3 regions of the Allomesorhizobium aridi genome follow, and region 2 is predicted to be linked to each of the others. Evidence: riboswitches for the same ligand, from Rfam matches in the RefSeq annotation. Region 2 holds a riboswitch; each other region holds the start of a gene.
What was found. Region 2 has a riboswitch for thiamine pyrophosphate ahead of thiC (phosphomethylpyrimidine synthase ThiC). Riboswitches for the same ligand answer to the same signal wherever they lie in the genome.

Region 1 (9,522 bases), 2.3 Mb from region 2:
CGTGATATCGGCCAGGGAAGAGCCGGCCTGCGGCTCCGAAAGGCACATGGTGCCGAAGAACCGGCCTTCCACCAGAGGCTTCAGGAAGCGCGCCTTCTGCTCGGGCGATCCGAAGGCGTCGATCAGATTGGCCGCGGCCGCAGTCAGGAACGGATAGGCCGCCGTGGCGACGTTGGCCATGGAGAAGATGAAGCCCACGGCGCTGCGCACGGTTTCCGGCATCTGCGCGCCGCCCAGTTCCTGATCGAAGCCGGCGCCGAAAAACCCGGCTTCGCGATAGGCTGCGAGTGCGGCACCGACGCGCTCGTCCATGACCACTTTTCCGTCGGCGAATTTCGGCTCGTTGAGGTCGAGATCTGCCGCATGCGGCAGGAAATGCTCCATCGCGATCTGCTCCGCCGTGTCCAGGACACCGTCGATAGCGGCGCGGTCGTAGTCCGCGATCTGGGCAAGGCGGCGAGGCTCGCCGTGGGGAGAGCGTCGAAAAGCTGGAAGGTGATGTCTGCGCGGTCGACCGAGATCATGGAACATTCCTGGGCACGGGGCGTTGGGAGGCGTCTAGGGCGGTTTGCCTTGAGGTCAAGGCCAAAGCCCCCGACGACGCTCCGCAAACCGGAGCGCGGTCCCCCTTAAAGGATCGGGATTAGTGGAATAGCCGGCAAATGCGCCAGAGTTTGGGAGCGCGGGTATGCGAGACAAAGCCAAGAGAGCGATGATCCGGGCAGCCATGAAGGCGCCTTATCTCGATCGCGGCGAAGAACACGAGCTTGCGCTTCGCTGGAAGCAGCACCGCGACCAGGATGCCATGCACCGCATCACCACAGCGCACATGCGGCTGGTCATCTCCATGGCGATGAAGTTCCGCTATTTCGGCCTGTCGATGGGCGACCTGATCCAGGAGGGCCATGTCGGTCTCCTGGAGGCGGCGGCGCGCTTCGAACCGGAGCGCGACGTGCGCTTCTCGACCTATGCGACATGGTGGATACGCGCATCGATGCAGGACTATATCTTGCGGAACTGGTCGATCGTGCGCGGCGGGACCAGTTCGGCGCAGAAGGCGCTGTTCTTCAATTTGAGACGGCTGCGAGCCAAGCTGGCGCAAGGACCGGAGACCATGTCCGGGACGGCCCTCTACAAGGAAATCTCAACCGCGCTCGGCGTTTCCGAGGCCGATGTGGCAATGATGGATTCGCGCCTGTCGGGCCCGGACACCTCGCTCAACGCACCGCTGGTCGACGATGGCGGCAGTTCGGCCGACCGAATGGACTTCCTCGTTTCGGACGCGCCGCTTCCTGACGAGATCGTCGGCGAGACGATCGACGACGAACGCCGCTCAGGCTGGCTGAGAAATGCGCTGGGGGTCCTCAACGAGCGTGAGATGCGCATCATCGCCGAAAGGCGGCTGCAGGACGAAGGCGCGACGCTGGAGGCGCTCGGCGAGACGCTCGGCATCTCCAAGGAGCGCGTGCGCCAGATCGAGAGCCGGGCGCTGGAAAAGCTGAAATCGGCCCTGGTGAAGGAAAGCCCGGCGTTCCTGTCGTCGGCGGCCTAACTCAGATCACCTGTCGGAAATGATCTTGACCTTGTCGCCGGCCGAAACCGTCGCGCCCGGCGACAGCGCGTTGAGCAGTTTGAACAGTTCAAGTTTCTTGTCGACCCCGGCCATGCGGGCGGCTAGCGATCCGATGGTGTCGCCGGGCTTCACGCTGACCACGCGGATACGCAGCGGCTTGAGCGCCGCCTTTTCGCTGGCGCTCAGCGCCTTGAAGCTGCCGCTGACGGCGCGCGCGACCGGGTCGAGCGAAGTGTTGGCCAGGGGCGCTGCCGTCAAGAGCCGGTAGACCTGCCCGCCGGCGCGGATGACCGTTATGTCGAACTGCCAGCCTTCGGCGCGCGCGCTGGCCACCGCCGCCTGATTGCCGTTGATGGTTTCGGCGCGCACGCTGGCCTCATTGAGACCGGCGACCCAGCCGCTGCGGACATAATCGGTCAGCTGCACGTTGGCGTCGAGAGATACGCCGTCGAAGCGGATTGCCATGTCGCCCGGGCCGGTGGCGGTGACCGCCGCGGCCGAATTGTCGATGACGAAGCCGGGCGGCACCGAGAACGACACGCCGAGCCCCGGATGCAGGAAGGTGTTGCCGCGCACATAACCTTCCTCCGGCGTATCGCCGAACAGCAGGCCGTCGATGCCCGCCAGGAAGGAGTCGCGGTCGGTTACGCCGGTTCCCTGGGTGCCGAACTGGCGTGCATGGCGCTGCGCCAACTCGATGCGCTGCGGCGCGTTGGGATGGCTCGCCAGGAAGTCGAGATTGGGGTCGCTCGCCCCGCTGATGCTGCGCATCTCGCTGTAGGTGGCCATAGACTGCAGAAAACGCCCGGCGGCGAACGGGTCGAAGCCGGCCTGGCCGCTGGCCTTGATGCCGATGGCGTCGGCCTCCAGTTCCTGGTTGCGCGAGAACTGTGCGAGGCGAAGCTTGCCGCGGATCAGCGCCGCCTTGGCGGTCGGATTTTCGCCGAGGACGTCGGTGACGACTTTGGTGGCCAGCACCTCCTCGGCTTCCTTCTGCTGGCGCTGAAGGCCGTGATTGGCGGTCACGTGGCCCATCTCGTGCGCGATGACGGCGGCAAGCTCGGCCGAATCATTGGCCAGCGCCAGAAGCCCGCGTGTCACGTAGAGATATCCGCCCGGCAGCGCAAAGGCGTTGACGTTGGGCGAGTTGAGGATGGTGATCCTGTAGGCCTGGGTCGGGTTGCCGGAAACGGTGGTCAGATTGCCCACCACCTTGGCCACCATGCGCTCCAGCTTGGGGTCGGAATACTCGCCGCCATAGGTCGCGAGAATACGCGGATGCTGGCCGCGTGCGATCTCCGCGAGCCTGTCGTTGCGCGAAACATTGTCGACGGTGATCGGATTGTCGGAAGGCTGGAAACCAGACTTCCTTGATGTCGGGCGTCAATGACTGGCAGCCCGCGAGAAGCGCAGCCAAAGCGACCGCCACGCCGAAACGCACGCCAAAACGCGCCGGCTTAGGCGCAGTCACGTCTCTGGTCTGGCGGGTCGGCAGAATGCGTTCCTTTCTCGCGGAATCCGGAGCATGATCGCTGATCATGGTTACCCGTACCTGAACACGGCGATGGCGGAGATGCTCGAATGCGGTTTGCCTGCTAATTATGTCCGCTTCCGGGCGGTTTTGCGTGAAGCCCCCGCTGTCTCTTCCGTACCGATATAATGCCTGAACGCCGCAGGTCCATCGGGCCCGAAGAAAAACTCCGTCTCACCGCCGGCAGCGACGGTTCCATTATCGAGGAAAATCATGCGCTGCGCTACGCGGCGCGCGTCCTCCGGCCGGTGGGTGACGAGGACCACGGTCATCTTGCGCTCTTCATGAACGTCCTGGACGAGGTCCAGCATGTCGTCGCGCAGCGCCGGGCCGAGCGCCGCAAAAGGCTCGTCCAGGAGCAGGACCGGGCGGTCGCGCACCAGCACGCGGGCCAGCGCGACGCGCTGGCGCTCGCCGCCGGAAAGCTCACGCGGCAGGCGCTTCTCCTTGCCGGCAAGCCCGGTGCGTGCGAGTGCCTCGGCTATCGCTTCGCGATCCCGATCCTTCAGCCTTAGCGCCGGCGAGCGGCCGAGCCCGACATTCTGCTCGACGCTCAGATGCGCGAAAAGGTTGTTTTCCTGGAACACCATCGACACCGGCCGCGCGGCGGGTTCCAGATGGGTGACGTCCGCTCCGCCGATCAGGATACGGCCAGCCTGCGGCGTCTCGAATCCGGCAATCAGGTTGAGCAGCGTCGATTTTCCGGAGCCACTGGGGCCCATGACAGCTGTGATGACGGACGCCTCGATCCCGGCGTCGAAATTCATTGCAGCCTCGCCATAGCTGAAGGCGACACGGTCGAGCCGGATTGCAGCGCCAGTGGTCATCGCGGGAAAAAAGCCTTTCCAAGCCGGTCGGCGAGCATCATCAGGGCCAGACAGAGCAGACCGAGCAGCAGGGCGAGGCCTGCGGCATCGTCGGTTCGGTAGCTGCCCATGCGCGCCAGAAGCAGGTAGGGCAGGGTCTGCACGGCATCGCTGCCGAACAGCGCTATCACGCCAAGATCGCCGAGCGACAGCGCCATGGCGAAGGCCAGCGCGGTCATCAGCGGCCGCCGCAGCACCGGCCAGTCGACCAGCCTCAACCGGTTCCAGCCGGCGATGCCGAGTTGCGCGCACAGGCGCTCGTGGCGCTCGCTTGCCGCATCGTGGGCTGGGCGGATGGCGCGGATGGCAAAGGGCATCGCCATGACCGCGTTGACAGTCACCACCATGATGGGGGCCACGGCGAAGACATCGCCGAAATGACGCAGGAGCACAAACCATCCTGCACCGATGACGATCGGCGGCACGACGAGGACAAAACCTGCGCCTGTGTCGACCACGTTTTCCAGGAGCGTCTTGCTTCCGGCGCGGCGACTGAGCGCCAACGCCCGCCGCGCCATGACCAGCGACAGCGCCAATGCCGCCGAAAGCAGCGCCGATAGCGTCGCCAGAACGATGCTGGTCGCCGTCGCCTGCTGCACCGCGGTTTCACCCGCCAATCGGCCAAGGTCAGCATCCAGCCCGGCGATAACCGTCGCCAGCATCGGGCCGGCGACGAACAGCAGCGCAACGATGAGGAGCACGGCGTTGAGCGCCGTTTCGGCAGCGCTCGCGGAGACGAAGCGGCGCGGCGCGACCGACAGATTGGCGTCTCCGGCAAGATTGGCGCCGAGCCGCATCAGCGCGGCAACCACCGCCATGGTCAGCGCGATCTGCAGGATTGTCAGCGCGACGGCGCGGGCGGGATCGAAGTCGAAGCGCAGCGACTGGTAGATCGCCACTTCCAGCGTGGTGGCGCGCGGCCCGCCGCCCAGCGTCAGAACGATCGTGAAAGATGTTATGCAGAGCATGAAGACCAGCCCTGCGATGCCAGGCAGGCTGGCCCGCAGCGCCGGCCACTCGATCAGGCGGAAGGCTGATCTTGCCCCCATGCCGAGTTGGCTGGCGAGCCGCCACTGGTCGGCGGGCACGGTGTCGAGCGCTTCGAGAAACAGCCGGGCCGCCAGCGGCAGGTTGAAGAAGACATGCGCGACGAGGATGCCGGACAGGCCGTAAATGCCCGGCCAGCTCTGGCCGGCCATGGCGCTGAAAGCGTCAGCGAAAAAACCGGCGCGGCCGTAGAGCGCCAGCACGCCGAGCGCCGCGACGATGGCCGGCAGCGCCAGCGGCACGGCGAAGAGGCGCAGGATCAGGGCACGGCCGGGGAAGCTTGGATGGCGAGACAAGGCGCGGGCGACGAAGATTGCAGGAACGACCGACAGCGTTGTCGACAGCAGCGCCTGCCACAGCGTGAAGCGCACGACGCGGAGCAGGTAGGAATCGAAGGCAGCGAGCGCGCCGGACATGTCCTGCACGCCTTCGGCGGCGAGGCCGGCGAACGCGCCGCCGATCAGGATTGTGATAGCCGCCAGCGAGACGATGCCGGCGGTGATGCGGGGGTTGGTCGCAGTCAGTCTCGCCATGCGGGCGCTGCCCCTCACCCTTACCCTCTCCCCGTGGAGAACGGGGAGAGGGGGTCGCCAGCGTTGCTGACATCTCTCCTCTCCCCATCCTGAGCTTGTCGAAGGACACAGGGAGAGGATGCCCTCCATTCGACTTCGCTCAGGAGGCAGGTGAGGGGCAGCCGGCTCATGGCCGATTAAATCTCCGGCGGCGGGCAAGCATTATTCGCTCATCACCGCCAGCCACTCGTCGACCCAGGCCTTGCGGTTCTCGGCGATCTCCTCCGGAGTGAAGGCCAGCGTCTTTGCCGGCTGCACCAGATTGGCGAATGCCGGGTTGAGCGGCTTCTCGGTCCGGCCCGCCGGGAACATCCAGTTGGTCTCCGGAATGACGTCCTGGAAGCCGGGCCCGGTCATGAACGCCATGAACTTTTGCGACAGCGGATTTTTTGCGCCGGTGGTGGTAACGCCAGCCACTTCGACCTGGAGGTAATGGCCTTCCTCGAAGGCCGCCGCCTGGTATTTTTGTGTGTTTTCCGCCACGACATGGTAGGCCGGCGAGGTGGTGTAGGACAGCACCATGGGGGCTTCGCCCTTGGTGAACAGGCCGTAGGACTCGCTCCAGCCCGGCGTCACTGTCAGCACGCGCTTTTGCAACTTTGCCCATGCGTCCGGCGCCTCGTCGCCATAGACCGACTTGACCCAGAGCAGCAGGCCGAGACCGGGCGTCGAGGTGCGCGGATCCTGGATGACGATCTTCTGTTCCGGATCGCCCTCGACCAGTTCCCTCAGGCTTTTGGGCGGGTTCTTCAGCTTCTCCGTGTCGTAGACGATGGCGAAATAGCCGTAGTCGAACGGCACGAAGATGTCGTCGGTCCAGCCGCCGGGAACTTTTATGCCGGCGACATCGGCACCGGACGGCGCAAACAGGCCGGTCGCCTCGGCTTCGGCGGTCAGGTTGGTATCGAGGCCGAGCACGATGTCGGCCTTGGTCGACGCGCCTTCCAGCTTGACGCGGTTGAGCAGCGCCACGCCGTCTGCCACCGCGACGAATTCGAGGTCGCAGGCGCAATCGGCCTCGAAGGCCTTCTCGACCTGCGGTCCCGGCCCCCATTCGGCGGTGAAGCTCTCATAGGTGTAGACGGTGAGTTTTTCCTGCGCGAAAGCCGGAACGGCCGCGGCGGAAATCGCGAGTGCTGAGACAAGGGACAACAAAATGCGCATCGGCGCCTCCTTCATTCGTGTTGAAAGGGAATTGAAGCGCCGGGCGTCCGAAGCATCTAATCCCTCCGCCGGTGCAAACCGGATCAGGTTCAGCGGGTTGGCGATCTGCCTCTCAGCCGGCATGCGAAACGTCGCATCCGGCACCCCGTTAGAGCGGTTCAAGACATAGGCCCGTCGGGCGGACGGGGCAAGCGCTCGTTTGCGGAGCGGCGCGCAATCGCCACCTTCCGTTTCGGGGGCGGCGCGTGATAAGGGCCACCGCCATGAGCAGATTTGCAATCCTCCTCGGCGGCGGTCTCGTCCGCACGCCGCGTCTCGACGCGCAGGTCGCAGGCGCGCGGGTCATCGCGGCCGACTCCGGGATACGGCACGCGGCATCGCTTGGCGTCACGCCGGAACTGTGGGTCGGCGACTTCGATTCCGTGCCGCCCATGCTGCCGGCGCACTACGCCGATATTCCACGCAAGACCTTTCCGCACGAGAAGGACAAGACCGACGGCGAACTGGCCATCGCCGACGCGCTCGGCCTCGGCGCGACCTCGCTGGTGCTGTGCGGCGCGTTTGGCGGACAGCGTGCCGATCACGAATTCCTGCATCTGGCGCTGGCGGTCCAACTCGCCGAAGCCGGCATCGAAGTGACGCTGACCAGCGGCTCGCAGGAAGGATTTCCGCTGCTGCCGGGCACGGCCGATTTCGACTATGAAGACGGCACGCTGTTTTCCATTCTCGGCTTCTCCGAGCTCTTCGGGCTGTCGGTCGAAGGCGCAAAATGGCCGCTCCGCAATGTCGAGGTGGCGTTCGGCTCGTCGCTGACGATCTCCAACGAGACGCGCGGACGCCTGCGCATTTCGCTGGAACGCGGCCGCGCCGTCCTGCTCGCCCACCCTTACCCGCTTCCGGAATACTGAACGACATGGCGCCACCGCTTCTCAATCTCGACGGCATCAGACTGACCTTCGGCGGCGCGCCATTGCTCGACGGGGCATCGCTTTCGGCCTCGGCCGGCGAGCGCATCGCGCTGGTCGGCCGCAACGGTTCGGGCAAGTCGACGCTGCTCAAGATCGCCGCCGGCCTGGTCGAGCCGCAGGACGGCGAGGTGTTCCGCCAGCCGTCGGCGACGATCCGCTACCTGCCGCAGATGCCCGACATGGAAGGGTTCGCGAGCGTCCGCGCTTATGTCGAGGCCGGGCTCGGGCCGGCCGACGATCCCTATCGCGCCACCTATCTGATGGAGCATCTCGGCCTGACCGGCGAGGAAAACCCGGACGATCTTTCCGGCGGCGAGGCGCGGCGCGCCGCGCTTGCCCGCGTCATGGCGCCTGAACCCGACATTCTGCTGCTCGACGAGCCGACCAACCATCTCGACCTGCAGGTCATCGAATGGCTGGAAGAGGAGCTGATCCGCTCGTCGTCGGCGCTGATCGTGATTTCGCATGACCGCCGCTTCCTGGAGCGCGTGTCGCGGAACACCGTCTGGCTCGATCGCGGCCAGACCCGCCGGCTGGAAAAGGGTTTTGCGCATTTCGAGGAATGGCGGGACACCATCCTCGAAGAAGAGGAGCGCGAGCAGCACAAGCTTGGCCGCCAGATCGTTCGCGAGGAGCATTGGCTGCGTTATGGCGTGACAGCCCGGCGCAAGCGCAACATGCGTCGGCTCGGCGAGCTCCAGTCGATGCGGCAACGCTTTCGCGGCCATCGCGGCGCGGAGGGCGTCGCCACGATGGCGGCCAGCGATGCGGCCGAATCCGGGAAGCTGGTCATCGAGGCGAAAAACATCGAGAAGAGCTTCGCCGATTCGACTGTCGTGAAGGGCTTTTCCACCCGCATCCAGCGCGGCGACCGCATCGGTCTGGTCGGGCCGAACGGAGCGGGCAAGACGACGCTGCTCAAAATGCTGACCGGCGAGTTGAAGCCCGACGCCGGCACTGTACGCCTCGGCACGAATCTCGAAATCGCCACTCTCGACCAGAAGCGCGAGGCGGTCGATCCGCAGGAGACGCTGGCGCACTTCCTCACCGACGGGCGCGGCGAGACCCTGGTCATCAATGGCGAGGAGCGCCACGTCGTCTCCTACATGAAGGATTTCCTGTTCAAGGCCGAACAGGCGCGAACGCCGGTGCGCGAGCTTTCGGGCGGCGAGCGGGCGCGGCTGATCCTGGCGCGGGTGCTGGCCCGCCCGGCCAACCTTCTGGTTCTGGACGAGCCGACCAACGACCTCGACATGGAGACGCTGGAGCTCTTGCAGGAGCTTGTCGCGGGGTTCGCGGGCACGGTCATCCTGGTCAGCCACGATCGCGATTTCCTCGACCGCACCGTGACCAGCATCATCGCGCCGGATGGCGACGGCCGCTGGATCGAATATGCGGGCGGCTATTCGGACATGCTGGCTCAGCGCGGCGGCACAAGGCTCGACGACCGGCGCGCCATTCCGAAAACTCCGGCGGAAGCATCCCGCGCAGACTCTGCTCCGGCGAAAGGCCCTGCGAAAAAGCTGTCGTTCAAGCAGAAATTCGCGCTGGAGAACCTGCCAACGAAAATGGCGGCGGTGTCGGCATCGATCTCGGCGCTCGAGAACAACATTGCCGATCCCGCTTTCTATGAACGCGACCCAAAAGGCTTCCAGAAAACCATCGCCGCCCTCGACAAGGAGCGCGCCACGCTCGCCACGATGGAGGAGGAGTGGCTGGAGCTCGAAATGCTGAGGGAAGAACTGGAAGGCTGAGCGGCGTTGCGATCGCATTTTGATGCGCATAGATTATGCGCATCAAC
Region 2 (9,522 bases):
GACCATCAAAATGTGCGCAATAGCATGACAGAGTACGGTCACGAAAATTTTCTAATGAAAACAGCATAGTAAACCCAGAGTCTGAGCTAGGTCATCATGTTCTAAAGCCGCTGGCACGCAATTGAATTTCGACATCGCGGAGCCAGCATCGACTGTGGCTTCCCGCTTCATCAGTCGATTCTGATTGTAGTTCCAGAGGTTGAATGTCTGTTAGCACATCTTAGGACGCCAAAAAGCCGCCAGTCGGCCTTCGCCCCCAGCCTGCCAGCAATGCGCTTCTTTATCGCCGCTAGACTGCGACACCGGATTCCGAAAATCTTCCGTTCGTTCAGGAGGTCAGTCGTTCGAGCAAGGCACCCTCGGCCTGAGCGGTCAGATCGCAGCCGGCACCCGCTTCAAGGTCGCTGGCGGCGATGCTATATCCACGCCATGGGAAAGGTGACCGTCGATCAGATACGCCAGCGGCTCGAGGGCATCGAGCAGCGTCGGCGCCACTACGAATTGAAGTCAGAACAGCCCGGCCGTCTTTCGCGACACGAAGTCTGGAGGCATGCCTATCTTGCCCGCCCCTACCTCGTCGGAGCGCCGGACGATCGGGCGGCCGACCGGCTCTGCAACATCTTCATGAACGTCATGGAGCTTGGCAAGGAGGGGAAAATCGTTCCCGTGCCTATGTCCGAGACCGACGAATACATGCAGGTCTTCACACATATGCTCGAGGAGTATGGCTCGCGCAACGGAGGGATGCCGCCGGGGGAACTGATCGGCAGAGCCAGGGCGCCGATCCTCAAGTATTTCGAGCACGGGACGCCGATCGGCTTCACCATGTTCCAGGGCTACGAGGCGCCGAGCACACCGATCCTCGTCAAGTACGGCAAGCGGCAGTTCCTCGAACCCATGTTACGAGCGGGCGACCTGCGCCTCGCCAACGCCGGTCTCTATAGTGACATGGGCTTCCTCGACGCGGTCCGCGACGACGAGACCAGCCGCACCTTCTTCATACCAACTTACAAGGAGCGGCTCGCTGGCGAGACCCATCTCGACTTTCAGGGACACCGGGTCGAGTTCAACGACGACGATATCGTGCTGCCGCTCGTGTTCGACGACTACTACCTCTTCAGCCTGTGCGAGAGTATCCACTACCGGATGCCAACCGACTTCGACGCCGACGCAGCGATTGTCATCCGCGATCCTATCCGCTTCAAACAGCGGCTGATCTCGACGTTCCTCGTGCGCTTCACCGACTGGGTGCCGATGGAAGGCCGGGTCACCTACTACGACCCCTACCGCGACTATTCGAAATTCAGCGTTCCCGAGATGGCGAAGCACTTCGGCTACGCCTACCAGAAAGAGGTGCGGGTCGCCTTCCGCCCGCGCAGGAAACCGTCCACGCCGCTCGAACCGCTCTTCCTATCGATCGGTCCGATGACCGACTATGCGGAGATGGTCTCCGTCTAACGATTGTGGAAGCCGGTAGCGCGTCCACCAGAAAGGTGGCGCGGATGCCGCCTCATTCTCCACGGACGCTGTCGAAAGGCAGCTATCCCATGGCGCGTTCCCAAAACCTGCCAGTCGGCCATCGGCCCCGAAGCTGCGGTATAGATATTCGATGACCTCACCGCGCATTGCAGCACAGGCTGCTGCTTATAGCGGACGCTGAATAAAGCTGGCGCCACGGCACTCGTCCGAGCAGTTTTCGCGACCGCGCTACCCGCGAGGATCTGGAGCACCTCAATCAAATGGCAGTAATTCGCCTATGAGATCGCTGATTTTCTGGACATATCCAATGTGGAATTGAACAAATTGTTCTACGGCCGGATGCGTACACATCGCCCGGGTTGCCTGGTCCCCTGACGATTGTAATTTGTACGTAGACCCGCCGAGAAGCAGTGGTTCCAATACAGTGCAAATGCTCACGTGGAGCGGGGGACCGCCGGCGAATTGTCATGCGAAAACCAGCAGCTTGAGCTCGATGCTGCATGATCCCAATCAGAGAGCTGTCATGGAGCGAGCAAGAGGGGGAGGGGACGGAAGGCGGCGCTGCCCGATTTGTATGGGACTACCACTCATGCGCCCCGCCACTCCCGAAGGCCAATCCAGCCGGCATCCTTCCGAAGCTTCTCGAAAACATATTGCTTGGCGCTTCGCACGCTTGCTTCCAGAGACGCCCCAAGGGCAAGAGAGCTGGCGATGGCGCTGGATAGAATACAACCGGTTCCGCGCATCCCACGCTGCAAGCGAGGCGCTTCGAACCGAACAGAAGGGTGGTTCGGCTGCAACAGCACATCGATGGCTTGGGCTCCCCGCGCATGCCCGCCCTTGACGAGCACAGCTGCCTTGACGCTCCTCGCCAGTTCTTCGCCCTGGAGAAGAGCAGTTTCTTCGTCCGGCGCCGGTGCCGATCCGTTCAACCTCGCCAACTCGACCAGGTTGGGCGTGACAAGCCGGCAGAACGGCATCAGATCGCGGCGTAGCCCTGCAATGGCATCGTCCTCCAGCAGCACTCGTCCCGAAGTAGAGGCGAGCACGGGGTCGAGCACCACAGGCACTTGGCGGTTGCTCGCCAGAACGGCCCCGACCGCCTCGATCGCGGCCGCCGTCCCCATCATGCCGACCTTGACCGCAGCGACACGGTTGGCGGCAAAGGCAGCGCGCATCTGGGCGGCGATAAGCTCCGGCGGCATCTGCTCGATCCGCTCGACGGTTCCATGCGTCTGGACAGTGACGGCGGTAATGGCGAGGCAGCTGCGCAGCTCGAACGCGCAAACCGTCTCGACGTCGCGGGCTATTCCCGCGCCGCCGCTCGAATCCGAGCCGGCGACAATGAGGACATGCCTCGTCATCGCCACTGGGCTGTCCCTGCCAGCCATTCCAGTGCGCGTGCCTCCGGATGCGCGTTGCGGGTGATGTCGGTGACGACCGCAGCACTCTGGGCGCCCTGCGCGAAGACACCGGAAATGCGCTCGACAGTAAGTCCGCCGATGGCCACGAGCGGAAGGTTGCCGATGCGATGTTTCCAGACGGAGACGCGATCGAGCCCCTGCGGCGGCCATTTCATGGCTTTGAGTGTGGTGCGGTAGATCGGGCCGAGCGCGACATAATCGGGCTCCGCGAAGAGTGCCGTTTCCAGCTCGACTTTGTCGTGCGTGCTTAAGCCCAGCCTCACGCCAGCCCGCCTGATCGCCCCTACATCGGCCAAGGCGAGATCCTCCTGGCCGAGATGCACGAAATCGCAACCCTCCTCGATCGCGATGCGCCAGTAATCGTTGACGACGAGCTGGCAGCCCTGGCCTTCGCATACTGTCTTCGAAGCACGAATCTCCCGGCGCAGAATGGCTTCGTCCTGGTCCTTGATGCGCAGCTGCACCAGCTTCACGCCAAGCGGCACCAGGCGTTCGATCCACGCGCTGGAATTGACGATCAGGTAGAACGGATCGAGTTTCATAAAAACGCCGCCATGCCGATGATGGGCGTGGAGGGAACGGCCATGTCCCGCGGCTGCAGCAGGCCGGCGCAATATGCCTCGTGGCCCGCTTCCACTGCTTTGCCAAACGCCGCTGCCATGGCGACCGGATCGCCTGCCTTGGCGACTGCGGTGTTGAGGAGCACCGCGTCGTAGCCGAGTTCCATGACGATTGCGGCATGCGACGGACGGCCGATCCCGGCATCGACGATCATGGGAACGCCCGGGAAATGACCGCGCAGGCTACGCAGCGCATCTAGATTCTGCGGTCCGCGCGCAGAGCCAATCGGCGCACACCAAGGCATCAACACACTGCAGCCGGCGTCAAGCAGGCGCCCGGCAACGACAAGGTCATCGGTTGTGTAGGGAAAGACATCGAAGCCTTCGGAGACAAGGATTCTTGCGGCGTCGACCAGCCCGAAGACATCGGGCTGCAATGTGTCGTGGTTGCCGATCACTTCGAGCTTGATCCAGTTCGTGCCGAACACCTCGCGCGCCATCCTCGCCGTGGTGACCGCCTCCTGGACCGAGTGGCAGCCCGCCGTGTTGGGCAGGACGCGAACACCTAGAGACTGGACCAGCGACCAGAACTGGCCACCGGATTTGCCGCCGGAGGTTTCGCGGCGGAGCGAGATGGTGACAATCTCGGCGCCCGACGCCTTGACCGCCTCAGTCATGACAGCCGGCGAGGGGTAGAGCGCGGTGCCAAGCAAAAGGCGCGACGATAGGTTTTGTCCGTAGAGATCGAGCACGGGATCAGCCTCCCTTCATCGGTGCAAGGATTTCGATGCGGTCGCCGTCGGTGAGCCGGCAGCGGTCGCGCTCCCTGGCCGCAACGACCTCGCCGTTCAGCGCTGTGGCAAGCCAGTTGCCCTGGAAATCGAGTTCGGTGAGCAAAGCGGCGAGCGTCTCGGCCGCGACTTCATGGCCCTGGCCGTTAACGATGAGCTTCAAGGGCAAACTCCTTTGCTGCCGGATGTCCCAGGATCATGTCGGCCGTCTGCCGCGCCATGGCCGGCGCGAGCAGGAAGCCGTGGCGGTAGAGGCCGTTGATGCGGATGTTCTTTCCCTCACGTTCGACGCGAGGCAGGTTGTCGGCAAAGGCGGGGCGCACGCCGACGCCTGCTTCCACCAGTTCAGCCTCGCCGAAGGCCCGATGCAGCGCGTAAGCGGCGCTCAGCAACTCCATGGTCGAGCGCACGGTGATCGGGCCTGCGGCGTTGCACTCGATCATCGTCGCGCCGACCATGAACAGGCATTCCGAACGCGGCACGACATAGACCGGGATGCGCGGATGAAGCAGCCGCACTGGCCGGGCCAGCGATATCTCTCGTGTTCTGAGCACGAGCATCTCGCCGCGCACGCCGCGCAGTTCCGGGCAACTGTCGGCAATGCCAGTGCAGTCCACCTCGATCTCCGAGGTGGCGGACACCGCGCCGCAGCCGAACTCAAGACGTGCGCCCATACGGAGCAGCTTGTCGCCAAGTGCGAGCAACGCCTTGCGCGGGTCGAGATGCGCTTCCTCGGCGAAGAACAGCCCACGTCCGAGCCGGCCCGCAAGGGCAGGTTCGAGCGCCGCGATCTCGCCTTGATCGAGCTGCCTGAAACCGGATGTACGGCGACCGAACCGGGTGAGCTCACCGGTGTCGCGGGCAGGCGCCAGCACCAATGTGCCGTTGCGCAAGACGTGACCCGGCAGCGCCGCATCCCACCAGTCGGCCGACCCGCGTCCGAGTGTGAGCACCGCCTCCTCAGCGCTCTCTCGCTCGCACCAGGGTGCGAGCATGCCGCCGGCCTGCCAGGAGGCGTTGCCGGCGATCTCCATGCGCGCCTCGACCACGGTCACATCAGCGCCGCGCGTCGCCAGTTCGTGCGCGAGCGTCAACCCGGCGACGCCCGCTCCGCGAATGAGCACCTTCATGGCCGGTTCGTGCTCTCCGCGGGGCTGTCAACGGGCATATAGAGGTCGCCGCCCTCGCGGTATTTCGCCGCCATCGCCGCCATGCCTTCTTTCTGCGCCTCAGCCCGAATGTCGTGGGAGATGCGCATCGAGCAGAACTTCGGGCCGCACATGGAGCAGAAATGCGCGACCTTGTGCGCCTCCTTGGGCAAGGTCTCGTCGTGGAAGGCGCGCGCCGTTTCGGGGTCGAGCGACAGGTTGAACTGGTCTTCCCAACGAAACTCGAACCGTGCCCGCGACAGCGCATCGTCGCGGCGCTTCGCCGCCGGATGCCCCTTGGCAAGGTCGGCGGCATGCGCAGCTATTCTGTAGGTAATGACACCGGTCTTGACGTCGTTGCGGTCGGGGAGACCGAGATGCTCCTTGGGCGTGACGTAGCAGAGCATGGCCGTGCCAAACCAGCCGATCATGGCTGCGCCGATGCCGGACGTGATGTGATCGTAGCCCGGCGCGATGTCCGTCGTCAGCGGTCCGAGCGTGTAGAAGGGCGCCTCGCCGCAGACTTCGAGCTGCTTGTCCATGTTCTCCTTGATCTTGTGCATGGGGACATGGCCTGGCCCCTCGATCATGACCTGGCAATCCTTGGCCCAGGCGATCTTGGTCAACTCGCCAAGCGTTTCCAGTTCGGCGAACTGCGCGGCGTCGTTGGCGTCGGCGATCGAGCCGGGACGAAGGCCGTCGCCGAGCGAGAAGGACACGTCGTAGGCTCTGGCGATGTCGCAGATTTCCTCGAAATGTTCGTAGAGGAAGCTCTCGCGGTGATGATGCAGGCACCACTTCGCCATGATGGAACCGCCGCGCGACACGATGCCGGTGACCCGGTCGACCGTTAGCGGGATGTAATGCAGACGCACCCCGGCATGGATCGTGAAATAGTCGACGCCCTGTTCGGCCTGTTCGACCAGCGTATCGCGGTAGATTTCCCAGGTCAGGTCCTCGGCGACGCCGCCGACCTTTTCGAGCGCCTGGTAGAGCGGCACGGTGCCGATCGGCACCGGCGAATTGCGGATGATCCATTCGCGGATGTTGTGGATGTTGCGGCCGGTCGACAGGTCCATCACGGTGTCGGCTCCCCAGCGGATCGCCCAGACCATTTTTTCGACCTCTTCGGCCATCGACGAGGTGACGGCGGAATTGCCGATATTGGCGTTGATCTTCACCAGGAAATTGCGGCCGATGATCATCGGCTCGCTCTCGGGATGGTTGATGTTTGCGGGAATGATCGCCCGCCCGCGCGCCACCTCTTCGCGCACGAATTCCGGTGTGACGAAGTCGGGGATCGCGGCACCGAAGGCTTCGCCGTCGCGCAGCACGCTGCCGCGCACGATCTCGCGGCCGAGATTTTCGCGGACGGCGACGAACTCCATCTCCGGCGTGATGATGCCGGCGCGCGCATAGGCAAGCTGCGTCACCGCCTTGCCCGCTTTGGCCCTGAGTGGTCGATTGCGGATGGGAAATTCCGGCGTCAGCCGTTCGCCTGATGCGAACCCGTTGTCCTCCGGCCTGACACTGCGGCCTTCCTGGAATTCGACATCGCCGCGCGCCTCGATCCATGCTTGCCGAAGCCGGGCGAGGCCTTTCTCGATGCTCGTTTCGACCGTCGGATCGGTATAGGGGCCGGACGGATCATAGACGGTGACAGGCGGTTCGCCTGCCGTCGGATGGACGGCGATTTCCCGCATCGGCACCCTGATCTGCGGGTGGATCAAGCCGGGTTTGTGGACTTTCCTTGAGGCGGGCAGCGGTCCCGTCGAAACGGCGGGGGTGATGGCATTCATTTGAGGCTCCTTTGCTCATGCATTGGAGACCCAGTTCTGTGCCGGAAGGATGAAAAGACGCTCTGGCCTGCCTGCTTACAGGATTTCGGGCATGGACTCCCGCAAAGCGCTTGCACCGTCCCTACGCCAGTATGAACTGGATCAGGTTCAACGGGTCACTGCGCCGCAAAAAGCCAGCAGTATCTCAGCCCCTTGCCGGGACTCCCCTGGTGAATGCCTCAGGTTGAACGGGCGATCGCGACTTTGTCAAGCGCATTCGGACCCCATCGGCAACTGCGGCCAACCACATCGGGCGGAAAGCTTGCGCGATGCGTCGGATAAATTCACGCCCCGGAGACCAGGGCAGGAATGGCCAATGCCGCATTCGACTCGTCGAGGATGGAGAAACTGTATCGGCCATGTGCGTCGATATCGACCGAATAGGTCAGGCGATCGAGTATATGGTTGTCCTGGTCGAACGTGACAATCCGTGGCTTCAGTGAGGTGATCTGCGCTTCGTCCAGGTAGATGGAGTTGCAGACAATGATCTGGTCGTCGGGCTGGCAGGTGCGGGCCGCCGCACCGTTGAGGATGCAGCATCGTGAGCCGCGCTCGCCGAGAATGACATAGGTCGAAATCCGCGCGCCGGAATTCTTGTTCCATATCTCCACGAATTCCATGGGCAGGATCCCGGCTGCTTCGCAGTGGTCGGGGTCCAGCGTTATCGAGCCATGGTAGTCGAGCTTCGCTTCAGTGACGTGGAGGCCGTGCAGCTTGCCGGCGACTATTTTTCGCATTGGTTCCATCCATTTAGATAAGAGCGTTGATGTCCTGTGGCAGGTTGCAGCCCGACTAAATTCGGACGACGAGAGCGCCGCCGCTCAGACCGGCGCCCGCTGCCGCCAAAAGAATTCTTTCGCCCCGCCGAAACGGCTCCGCCTGGTGGGCGAGCGAGAGCGACAGCGGAATCGTCGCGGCGGAGGAATTGCCATAGTCGGCGATGGTCTTGACAATCGCCTGATCGGCTATGCCGAGATTTCGCCCAACGGCATCGAAAATGCGGGCGTTGGCCTGGTGTGGTAGGAATCGATCGATGTCTTGCGATGGCATCTGGGCAGCAGTGAGCGCCTCCTTCGAACAGGCAGTCATCATCTCCACGGCCTTGGCAAACACTTCGCGTCCATCGGTGATTGTCATCCGGGTTTGCTCGATGTCGAGATCGCGACGAAATGGCTTGTTGCTCCCCCCGGCGGGAATCTGGATCAGCCCGTAGCCCGAGCCGTCGGAGTCCACCGAAACGCCGAGGATGCCTCGATCCAGGTCCTCGCAGGGGCCAATCACCACGGCGCCGGCGGCATCGGCAAACAGCACGGCGCTGGCGCGCTCGGCCGGATTTATCCGGCGGCTGAGAATGTTGGCGGCGATCACAAGGGCCGCTTTGCCGTGCAAACGGGTAAAGCCGTCCGCGAACATCAGCGCATAAATGAAGCCCGCGCAGGCGCCGGTCAGATCGACAGCGCCGGCGCGGCTCAGCCCCAGCCGATGTGCGACGAGCGCCGCGCTGGGTGGCAGCAGGTGGTCGGGCGTCGAGGTGGCCAGCAACAGCAGGCCAATGTCGCTGCGGTCAATGCCGGCATTCGCCAGCGCCATGGCGCCGGCACGGTCGGCAATGCCGGACAGCGTGTCTTCGTCCGTTGCCCAGAAGCGCGAACGAATTCCGGTACGCCGCTCGATCCAGCCTTGTTCGAGGCCAAGACTGTTTTCGATTTCGGCGTTCTCGACCTTTCGCCCGGGCGCATGGTGGCCAAACCCGAGAATGCGCGACGATCTGCTCATGCTCGCGAGCCAAAGCGTTCGCCGGCTTCCTCGATGGCGTCGTAGAGACCGTCCAACTCGTCGCCGGTGATGCAATAGGGCGGGAGAAGGTAGAGGACATTGCCAAGCGGGCGCACAAGCAGCCCGCGCTCGAGGAAGAACGCGCGCAGCTTCGGACCGATCTCGGCGAGATAGCCGGCTGAGCCGGCGCGCAGATCGAGGGCCGCGATCGTCCCGGTTGTCCGGCTATCGATGAAGAAGGGATTTTCGCGAAAACGCCGGAGCCCGGCTGACTGCTTCGCGCTCAAGGCCGCGATCCGCTCGGCCACCGGCTCGTCACGCCAGATCTCGACATTGGCGAGTGCTGCCGCGCAGGCAATCGGATTGGCGGTATAGGAACTCGAGTGGAAGAAGGTCTTCTTGCGGTCCTCGGAATAATGGGCATGGAAGATGGCATCGGTGGCAAGCGTGGCCGCCAGCGGGATGGCGCCGCCGGTCAGACCCTTCGAGGTGCACAGGATGTCTGG
Region 3 (9,522 bases), 2.8 Mb from region 2:
GGTGAGGCGACCGACTTCGTCCGCAAAGATGGCCGCGTCGTTGGCGTCCGCATCGGCGGTGAAACGCTTCCTTGCTCTGCCGTCGTGTTGGCTACAGGTGTGTGGTCGAAGCCGCTCTGCCGCAAGCTCGGGATCGACGTGCCGCTCGAAAGCGAGCGCGGCTACCATGTCGAGCTTTGGGAGCCGAGCGTCATGCCACGCGCTCCATGCATGATCGCGTCCGGCAAATTCGTCATGACGCCAATGGACGGACGGCTGCGGCTTGCCGGGATCGTCGAATTCGGCGGCCTCGACGCATCGCCCTCGCGCGCGCCTTTCGACCTGCTGATGCGCAATGTCCGCGCCGCTCTGCCGGGCCTGCGATGGAAGGACGAGACCGAATGGATGGGCCACCGCCCTGCGCCCGCGGATTCGATTCCCCTGATAGGCAAAGTGCCGGGTGTCGAGGGCGCCTGGCTAGGTTTTGGCCATCACCATGTCGGGTTGACGGGCGGTCCAAAAACAGGCCGCATCCTGGCGCAACTCGTTTCGGGGCGAAAGCCGAATTTAGACCTTGCCCCATACGCCCCTTCTCGGTTCCAATAGGAATACCAGAAAGACGTCCCGGGGAATTTCACATCAAGCATCGCATAATGGGAGCCGACCAGATGAAGCGCTTTTCGACATTTCTCGCCACCACCATGATGACCACGATCGCGGCTACCGCCGCGCTTGCGGAAAAATGGGACATGCCGATGGCTTATCCCGCGACCAACTTCCATTCCGAGAATGCCGTCGCGTTCGGCAAATGCGTAACCGACGGCACCGGCGGCGCGCTGGAGATCGTCAGCCATCCGAACGGTTCGCTGTTCGCAGGCAATGACATCAAGCGCGCTGTCCAGACCGGCCAGGCGCCGATCGGTGAACGCCTGATTTCTTCCCATGCGAACGAGAATCCGCTGTTCGGCGTCGATTCCATTCCCTTCCTCGCAACGTCCTTCGCCGATTCAGAAAAGCTCTGGGACGCGGCAAAGGAGAAACTGGCTGCGGCGCTCGATGGCCAGAACCTCGTTTATATATACGCCGTGCCATGGCCGCCGCAGGGTTTCTATTTCAAGAAAGAGGTGAACTCTGCCGCCGACATGAAGGGCATCAAGTTCCGAGCTTACAACACGGCGACCGCCCGCATCGCCGAACTTGCCGGCATGGCGCCGGTGCAGATCGAGGCGGCCGAACTCAGCCAGGCTTTGGCGACGGGCGTCGTCGAGAGCTTCATCTCGTCGGGCTCGACCGGCGTCGATTCGAAGGCATGGGAGAGCTTGACGCATTTCTACGACGTCCAGGCCTGGCTGCCGCGCAATGTCGTCTTCGCCAATAAGGACGCGTTCACTGCACTCGATGAGGCGACGAAGAAAGTCGTTATGGATTGCGGCGCGGAAGCGGCATCGACCGGCGCCAAGAAATCCGAAGATCTGACGGCGGGCTATCTGAAGACGCTCGCCGACAACGGCATGACTGTCAGTGCGCCCAGCGATCAGTTGAAGAGCGATCTCGCCGGCTTCGGCGCAGTTATGACCGAGGAATGGATCAAGGCCGCCGGTGAGGACGGCAAGGCGATCATCGACGCCTATCGCGCCCAGTAGTCGGCGGCATTCACGGCCCGGGTCTCCCGGGGCCGCTCCCCAACCGGTCGAAGGAAGGCACGAAATGCCTGTTGCCGCGCGCGCAATCCGCCGTAGCCTTGATGCACTATATGACGGAGCCGGCGCATTGTCGGCGCTCTGCCTTCTGGCAATCCTCGTCGTCATCACCCTGCAGGTCCTGGCGCGCTGGTCCGGGGTCCCTTTTCCCGGCTCCAGCGAATATGCCGGCTATCTCATGGCAGCTGCGTCGTTCCTGGCCTTCGCCCACACGCTCAACCGCGCCGCCCACATCCGGGTCAACCTGCTTTTGAGCGTGCTCGGCGAGCGGCGCTTCTGGGGCGAGCTCTGGTGCCTGGTCATCGCCTGCGCCGCCTCGACCTATCTCGCCTGGTTTGCAGTCCGGGCGGTCTACTGGTCGTGGAAGCTGCACGATGTCAGCCAGGGCCAGGACGCCACGCCTCTGTGGATCGCCCAGGCGCCCATGGCGGTCGGCGCAGTCATTCTCGCGATCTGCTTCCTCGATAATCTGGTGACGCTGATCGCCACCGGCCGCGACAACATCCGCCTCGATCTTGCCGAACAGAGCAGGGCGGAGTGATGGAACAGTTCTACGCCATCGGCCTCTTCCTCTTCGTCCTGTTCGTGCTGCTCGGCTCGGGCGTCTGGATCGGACTCGCCTTGCTCGGCGTCGCCTATTTCGGCATGGAGATCTTCACGTCGCGCCCGACCGGCGACGCCATGATGACGGTGATGTGGCGCTCCGCCTCGTCATGGTCGCTCACGGCGCTCCCGATGTTTATCTGGATGGGCGAGATCCTTTACCGTACGCGCCTGTCCGAAGACATGTTCAAGGGCCTGGCGCCTTGGATGGCGCGGCTTCCCGGCGGGCTGATGCACACTAACATCGCAGGCTGCACAGTCTTCGCCGCGGTCTCGGGATCCTCCGCGGCAACGCTGACCACAGTCGGCAAGATGACCATCCCGGAGCTGCGCAAGCGCCGATATCCAGAGCGCATGGTGATCGGAACGCTGGCGGGCGCCGCCACGCTCGGACTTTTGATCCCGCCCTCGCTCACGCTGATCGTCTATGGCGTCAGCATCAACGAATCGATCACCAAGCTGTTCATGGCCGGCATCATCCCCGGCCTCATCCTGTCAGCGCTGTTCATGTGCTATGTAGTAGCCGTCTCACAGCTGTCGAAGAGCTACAATCCGGCGCCGGAGCCGCATATGGCCTTCAGGGAAAAGGTCAGGCAGTCGCGTTTCCTTATCCCCGTCTTCACGCTTATCCTGCTCGTCATCGGCTCAATGTATGTCGGCGTCGCCACGGCGACCGAAGCCGCGGCCATCGGCGTCATCGGCTCGCTGATTCTTGCTTTGTGGCAGGGCTCCCTGACCCGCCAGGCTTTCTTCGAAACGCTGATGGGCGCCGCCCGCACGTCGGCGATGATCGCTTTCATTCTCGCGGGCGCCGCCTTCCTGTCGCTCGCCATGGGTTTCACCGGCCTGCCGCGCGGGCTGGCCCAGGTGATCGCCGCGATGGAGCTGTCGCGCTTCGAGCTGCTCATGGTGCTGATGGTCTTCTACATCGTGCTCGGCTGTTTCCTGGACGGCATCTCCATCGTCGTGCTCACCATCGCCATCGTCGAGCCGATGATCCGCCAGGCCGGCATCGATTTCATCTGGTTCGGCATCTTCGTCGTGCTGGTGGTCGAGATGGCGCAGATCACACCCCCTATCGGCTTCAACCTCTTCGTGCTGCAGGGTATGACCGGGCACGATATGGGCTATATCGCGCGCGCCGCCTTCCCGATGTTCCTCATCATGGTGCTGATGGTGTTTATTCTCATCGCCTTTCCGGAACTGGCTACATGGCTGCCGGACAATATGCGCCTGGCAGGTTGAGCACATCCGCAGTGGATCGATCGCATAGTCCCGGACTGGTGCTTCGCCTGATCGCGATCGTCATGATGGCGCAGTTCGTCGTCACCGGCAGTGCGGCGCCGATGCCGATTGCCCGGGGTTTGGCGTGAGCCTTCTGCTGCGCCCCTTCGCCGCGGCGGCGCGTTATGGGCGTTCGATCCTCGTCCTCGGCCTTGCCCTGGGTGTCGCACTTCCGGATCTGGCTCTTGCGATGAAGCCCTGGATCGGCGAACTGGTCGCGGGGCTGCTGTTCATTTCCGCGCTGCGCGTCGGACCGCGCCAGGCGTTCGGAGCCCTCGCCGACATGCGCACCTCGCTCGGCTTCGCGCTCGCCTGCCAGATCGTCTTTCCAGTTGCCGCGATCCTTGCCTTCGCTCTCGCTGGATGGAATAGCGCGCTCGCGACCGGGCTGGTGCTGATGATGGCCGCGCCGCCGATTTCGGGAAGCCCGAACCTCACCATCCTGACCGGAAACGATCCGGCGCCGGCACTGCGCCAGTTGGTGATCGGCACCGCCATGCTGCCGGCAACTGTGATCCCGGTATTCTGGTTGGCGCCCGGTCTTGGCGAGGCGGGCGAAGTTGTCGGCGCAGCAGCTCGGCTTCTCCTCATCATCGGCGGTGCGGCGGGCGCGGCATTCCTGATCCGTGGTTTCGTGCTCAAGAATCCTTCGCCGGAAATCATGGGAGCTATCGACGGTCTGTCGGCGATTGCCATGGCCATCGTGGTGATCGGGCTGATGTCGGCTGTCGGCCCGGCGATCCGGTATCAGCCTGACGCATTGCTGCTCGCGCTCGCGGTCGCGTTCGCCGGCAATTTCGGCCTTCAGATTGCGATGGCGATCGTGCTGCGTCGCCATGCGCCCGGCGACAGCGTCGCGCCGCTGGCGATCGTCGCCGGAAATCGCAACATCGCGTTGTTCCTGACCGCGCTTCCCGCCGCCGTGTCGGACCCTCTGCTCCTCTTCATCGGCTGCTACCAGATCCCGATGTATCTGACGCCCATCCTGCTCGGGTGCCTGTACAAGCCGACGGCTGCGCGATGAATCGCTTGTTGTTGGTTATCTGAGAGCGATCGCGCCGATGCGCGAGCCGAGCACGTGGTTGTGTTGATTCATGAGCGGATGACACCTTGAAGGGATCGGCTGAATGGCCAGTAGACGTTTGCACTTGTCCCTTGAACGGCGGCCAACTCACTCTCCATCGTGAGGCGTCCAGCGAGCCTAGCGGGCGGCTGATGTGAAGGAGATCGGCCTTGTAGCGGTCAACGCCCCTAAGTCGCGTTCGAGGGCTACGAACTCCTCGATCAACCGCGTGCCCAGCGCCCGCACCGCCGGGGACGACTGGCGGTCGCGGTGGATCAGGAGGCCGATTTCGCTGGCGGAAAGATCGGGTTCCGCCATCGGAATATGGACGAGTTCGCCGCTCTTCAACTCATCCACAAAACCGGTCGGGGTGAAGAAGCCGATGCCGAGACCGGCGAGCATCACTTCCTTGGTCATGGGCAGCGAGTTGGTGAGCAGCACCGATTTGAACTGCGCGCCGCTGTGGGTGAACTCGGCCTCGGCTGTGGCATTCAATATCCACGGATCGCTGAGCATGCAGACAGGATAGGCGGCGCAGTCGGTGAGCGTCACTTCCTTTCATGAAGCGTTATTCCGCGGGTAATAAGATCGCCGCTAACATCGTGCGATCGGGCCGCTTCGGTCCTGTCCTGGGACTCAGCGGCTACTACATGACCGCTCCAGGTTACTTCGCGGGCAATGTCGACTACACCGGCTTCTTTCTGCATCACTGCGTGCACTATATGGACCTGGTTTCCTTCCTCGTCTCACCAGTCGCAAAGCTCACGGCGCGCAAGGTCGAAAAGCAACCCGGCAAGGTGCTCTTTCACATCCATTTCGATTTCGAATGCGGGGCTATCGGTACGATTGCCATGGGTACGATCCAGTCGCGAGGTGCGCCCGTGGAACGTATTGAACTGATGGGCGATCACCAGCGCATTGAGGTCGAAAACGTCGTCGAGATCCGGTGGAACCGCAATCCACCCTTTAAAGTAGACGATCCAGGAGCGATCCTCTCCGATACAACGGACAGCCTCACGTGGAAGCCAAATTTCACCGCTGCCGCGAGCGAGGATCCAAAAGGCTATCATTCCCTTCTTGCCGACGTCATTCCGGCGCTTAGTGGCGGCGCAACAGCAGCCCCCAACATTCACGACGGTGTCGTCGCCATGGAGCGGCTGGAGACGCTTCGGCGTGAGCTCGATCTGTGAGTACCATCCGACAGGCACAAAGAGGTCAACAAACGAAAACTCCGGTCACCCAGTCTGTGAAACGGCGCCGAAAGTTGCCCCCGAGCTGTGGGCGTAAGGCCTTGATTTGCAGAGGCATTATTGAAAACGGATGGGGGTCACAATCGGCGCCGATGATGACCTCACCCCGGCGCAATGATTTGCAAGTAAATTCATGCACTTGACAGCAGTCAGCCCCCGGGGTCAGCAGCTGATGCTGATTCACGCGCCAGTTCTTCTTGCAGGTTTGAGCGAGCTTAACGATGGGCCGAATGCCCTTGACAAAATAGCGATCGCCCGCTCAATTCGATGCATTCACCAGGGGAGTCCCGGCAAGGGGCTGAGATACTGCTGGCTTTTGCGGCGCAGTGACCCGTTGAACCTGATCCAGTTCATACTGGCGTAGGGACGGTGCAAGCGCTTTGCGGGAGTTCATGCCCGAAATCCTGTAAACAGGCAGGCCAGAGCGTCTTTTCATCCTTCCGGCACAGAACTGGGTCTCCAATGCATGAGCAAAGGAGCCTCAAATGAATGCCATCACTCCCACGGTTTCGACGGGACCGCTGCCCGCCTCAAGGAAAATCCACAAACCCGGCTTGATCCACCCGCAGATCAGGGTGCCGATGCGGGAAATCGCCGTCCATCCGACGGCAGGCGAACCGCCTGTCACCGTCTATGATCCGTCCGGCCCCTATACCGATCCGACAGTCGAAACGAGCATCGAGAAAGGCCTTGCCCGGCTTCGGCAAGCATGGATCGAGGCGCGCGGCGATGTCGAATTCCAGGAAAGCCGCAGCGTCCGGCCGGAGGACAACGGATTTGCGTCCGGCAAGCGGCTGACGCCGGAATTTCCCGTCCGCTATCGGTCATTGAGGGCCAGAGCCGACAAGGCAGTGACGCAGCTTGCCTATGCGCGCGCCGGCATCATCACGCCGGAGATGGAATTCGTCGCGATCCGCGAAAATCTCGGCCGCGAGATCGTGCGCGGCAGCGTGCTGCGCGACGGCGAAGCCTTCGGCGCCGCGATCCCCGACTTCGTCACGCCGGAATTCGTGCGCGACGAGGTGGCGCGCGGGCGGGCAATCATTCCGGCCAACATCAACCACCCCGAGTGCGAGCCAATGATCATCGGCCGCAATTTCCTGGTGAAGATCAATGCCAATATCGGCAATTCCGCCGTCACCTCGTCGATGGCCGAAGAGGTCGAAAAAATGGTCTGGGCGATCCGCTGGGGAGCCGACACCGTCATGGACCTGTCGACCGGCCGCAACATCCACAACATCCGCGAATGGATCATCCGCAATTCGCCGGTTCCGATCGGAACCGTGCCGCTCTACCAAGCGCTCGAAAAGGTCGGGGGCATCGCCGAGGACCTGACCTGGGAAGTCTACCGCGACACGCTGATCGAACAGGCCGAGCAGGGTGTCGACTATTTCACGATCCATGCCGGCGTGCGGCTGCACTACATCCCGCTGACGGTTGATCGGGTCACGGGCATCGTGTCGCGCGGCGGCTCCATCATGGCGAAATGGTGCCTGCATCATCACCGCGAAAGCTTCCTCTACGAGCATTTCGAGGAAATCTGCGACATCGCCAGAGCCTACGACGTGTCCTTCTCGCTCGGCGACGGCCTTCGGCCCGGCTCGATCGCCGACGCCAACGACGCGGCGCAATTCGCCGAACTGGAAACGCTTGGCGAGCTGACAAAGATCGCCTGGGCCAAGGATTGCCAGGTCATGATCGAGGGTCCCGGCCATGTCCCCATGCACAAGATCAAGCAGAACATGGACAAGCAACTCGAAGTCTGCGGCGAGGCGCCCTTCTACACGCTTGGACCGCTGACGACGGACATCGCGCCGGGCTACGACCATATCACGTCCGGCATTGGCGCTGCCATGATCGGCTGGTTCGGAACGGCCATGCTCTGCTACGTCACGCCCAAGGAGCATCTCGGTCTTCCCGACCGCAACGACGTCAAGACCGGTGTCATCACCTACAGAATAGCCGCGCATGCCGCCGACCTCGCCAAGGGTCATCCGGCGGCGAAGCTCCGTGACGATGCGCTGTCGCGGGCGCGGTTCGAGTTTCGCTGGGAGGACCAGTTCAACCTGTCGCTTGACCCCGAAACGGCGCGTTCCTTCCACGATGAGACCTTGCCGAAGGAGGCGCACAAGCTGGCGCATTTCTGCTCCATGTGCGGGCCGAAATTCTGCTCGATGCGCATCTCCCACGACATCCGGGCCGAGGCACAGAAAGAGGGCATGGCGGCAATGGCGGCAAAATACCGCGAGAGCGGCGACCTCTATATGCCGGTGAACGAGGCCAGCGAAGCGCCGCCCGCGCCAAAGGCGCCGTCATGAGGGTGCTGGTCAAGGGGGCCGGCGTCGCCGGCCTCGCTGCGGCCTTCGAACTCGCCGCCCGCGGGGCGGCGGTGACCGTCGTTGAGGTCCGGCATTGCCTTGGCGGCAACGCATCGTGGATGGCCGGCGGCATGCTGGCACCCTGGTGCGAGCGTGAGAGCGCCGAGCAGCCGGTGCTGGATCTGGGCCTCTGCGCTGCCGACTGGTGGGATGCAGCGCTGCCGGGTCACGTCACCCGAGCCGGAACGCTCGTCGTCGCGATGCCGCGGGATGCGGGCGAACTCGACCGCTTTGCAAGCCGCGCCTCGGGCCATCGGCGGGTTGATGAGGACGAAATCGCGCTCCTGGAACCAGACCTCGCCGGCCGTTTCCAGCGCGGGCTGTTTTTTCCGGGCGAAGCCCATCTCGATCCCCGCCGTGCCATGGCGGCACTTTATGAAAAGCTCGCCGCAAGAGGCGTCGAATTCCGCTTCGGAGTCGACGCTCGGCACCTAGCGGGCTTTGAACGCGAGATCGACTGCACCGGAATAGCGGCCGGCGATGCAAGACTTCGCGGCGTTCGCGGCGAAATGCTGATCCTGCATGCGCCCGATATCTCACTGTCGCGACCGGTAAGGCTACTGCACCCGCGCTTGCCGCTCTATCTGGCGCCGCGCGCCAACCACCACTTCATGGCGGGCGCAACGATGATCGAGAGCCTGCCTGCGGGACCGGCCACGGCGCGCTCGATGATGGAACTCCTGAACGCCGCCTATTCCGTTCACCCGGCCTTCGGCGAAGCTGCGATCGTTGAGACCGGCGTCGGCATTCGCCCGGCCTTTCCCGACAATCTGCCGCGCGTCGAAAGGCAAGGCGGAACCGTCGCGATCAACGGGCTCTACCGACACGGCTTTCTTCTTGCCCCCGCCATGGCGCGACAGGCGGCTGACCTTGTTTTCGATCAAGACAAACCAGCGGAGCATGCTGATGAAACTGACAGTCAACGGCGAAGCGCATGAGGTTGCCGCAGCCACGCTGGCGGAGTTGCTTGCCGCCCTCGACTATGAGGGCAATTGGCTCGCAACGGCCGTGAACAGCGACGTCGTGCATGCAGCCGACCGAGCGCGGTTCCAGTTGAACGACGGCGACCGGATCGAAATCCTCGCACCCATGCACGGGGGATAGCATCATGCTTGACCTTTATGGAACGAAGCTTCCGTCGCGCCTGCTTCTCGGCACCGCGCAGTACCCCTCGCCCGCTATCCTTGCCGACGCGGTCAAGGCATCTTGCGCGTCTGTGGTGACCGTCTCTTTGCGCCGCGAAATGGCAGGCGGCAGAGGTGGGG

Region 1: another riboswitch for thiamine pyrophosphate. It lies ahead of thiB (thiamine ABC transporter substrate binding subunit); the one in region 2 lies ahead of thiC (phosphomethylpyrimidine synthase ThiC).
Region 3: another riboswitch for thiamine pyrophosphate. It lies ahead of thiC (phosphomethylpyrimidine synthase ThiC); the one in region 2 lies ahead of thiC (phosphomethylpyrimidine synthase ThiC).

Annotation. Positions count from the first base shown of each region.
Region 1 covers NZ_CP171729.1:4,079,138-4,088,659, forward strand. The annotation lists gene ACG873_RS22195 (acyl-CoA dehydrogenase) at 1-531, opposite strand, end outside; gene ACG873_RS22200 (RNA polymerase factor sigma-32) at 689-1,552, shown strand; partial or broken gene ACG873_RS22205 (M48 family metalloprotease) at 1,559-3,113, opposite strand; gene thiQ (thiamine ABC transporter ATP-binding protein) at 3,173-3,931, opposite strand; gene thiP (thiamine/thiamine pyrophosphate ABC transporter permease) at 3,928-5,550, opposite strand; gene thiB (thiamine ABC transporter substrate binding subunit) at 5,752-6,753, opposite strand; TPP riboswitch at 6,797-6,911, opposite strand; gene ACG873_RS22225 (thiamine diphosphokinase) at 7,017-7,661, shown strand; gene ACG873_RS22230 (ABC-F family ATP-binding cassette domain-containing protein) at 7,667-9,475, shown strand.
Region 2 covers NZ_CP171729.1:220,919-230,440, forward strand. The annotation lists gene ACG873_RS02930 (hypothetical protein) at 430-1,458, shown strand; gene ACG873_RS02935 (hydroxymethylpyrimidine/phosphomethylpyrimidine kinase) at 2,067-2,843, opposite strand; gene ACG873_RS02940 (thiamine phosphate synthase) at 2,840-3,445, opposite strand; gene ACG873_RS02945 (thiazole synthase) at 3,442-4,215, opposite strand; gene thiS (sulfur carrier protein ThiS) at 4,220-4,417, opposite strand; gene ACG873_RS02955 (FAD-dependent oxidoreductase) at 4,401-5,384, opposite strand; gene thiC (phosphomethylpyrimidine synthase ThiC) at 5,381-7,201, opposite strand; TPP riboswitch at 7,302-7,419, opposite strand; gene panD (aspartate 1-decarboxylase) at 7,525-7,977, opposite strand; gene ACG873_RS02970 (beta-ketoacyl-ACP synthase III) at 8,033-9,016, opposite strand; gene ACG873_RS02975 (adenosylmethionine--8-amino-7-oxononanoate transaminase) at 9,013-9,522, opposite strand, start outside.
Region 3 covers NZ_CP171729.1:3,051,921-3,061,442, forward strand. The annotation lists gene ACG873_RS16950 (NAD(P)/FAD-dependent oxidoreductase) at 1-585, shown strand, start outside; gene ACG873_RS16955 (TRAP transporter substrate-binding protein) at 648-1,622, shown strand; gene ACG873_RS16960 (TRAP transporter small permease) at 1,687-2,220, shown strand; gene ACG873_RS16965 (TRAP transporter large permease) at 2,220-3,527, shown strand; gene ACG873_RS16970 (hypothetical protein) at 3,652-4,590, shown strand; gene ACG873_RS16975 (LysR substrate-binding domain-containing protein) at 4,768-5,181, opposite strand; gene ACG873_RS16980 (Gfo/Idh/MocA family oxidoreductase) at 5,190-5,819, shown strand; TPP riboswitch at 6,148-6,264, shown strand; gene thiC (phosphomethylpyrimidine synthase ThiC) at 6,365-8,197, shown strand; gene thiO (glycine oxidase ThiO) at 8,194-9,195, shown strand; gene thiS (sulfur carrier protein ThiS) at 9,164-9,361, shown strand; gene ACG873_RS17000 (thiazole synthase) at 9,366-9,522, shown strand, end outside.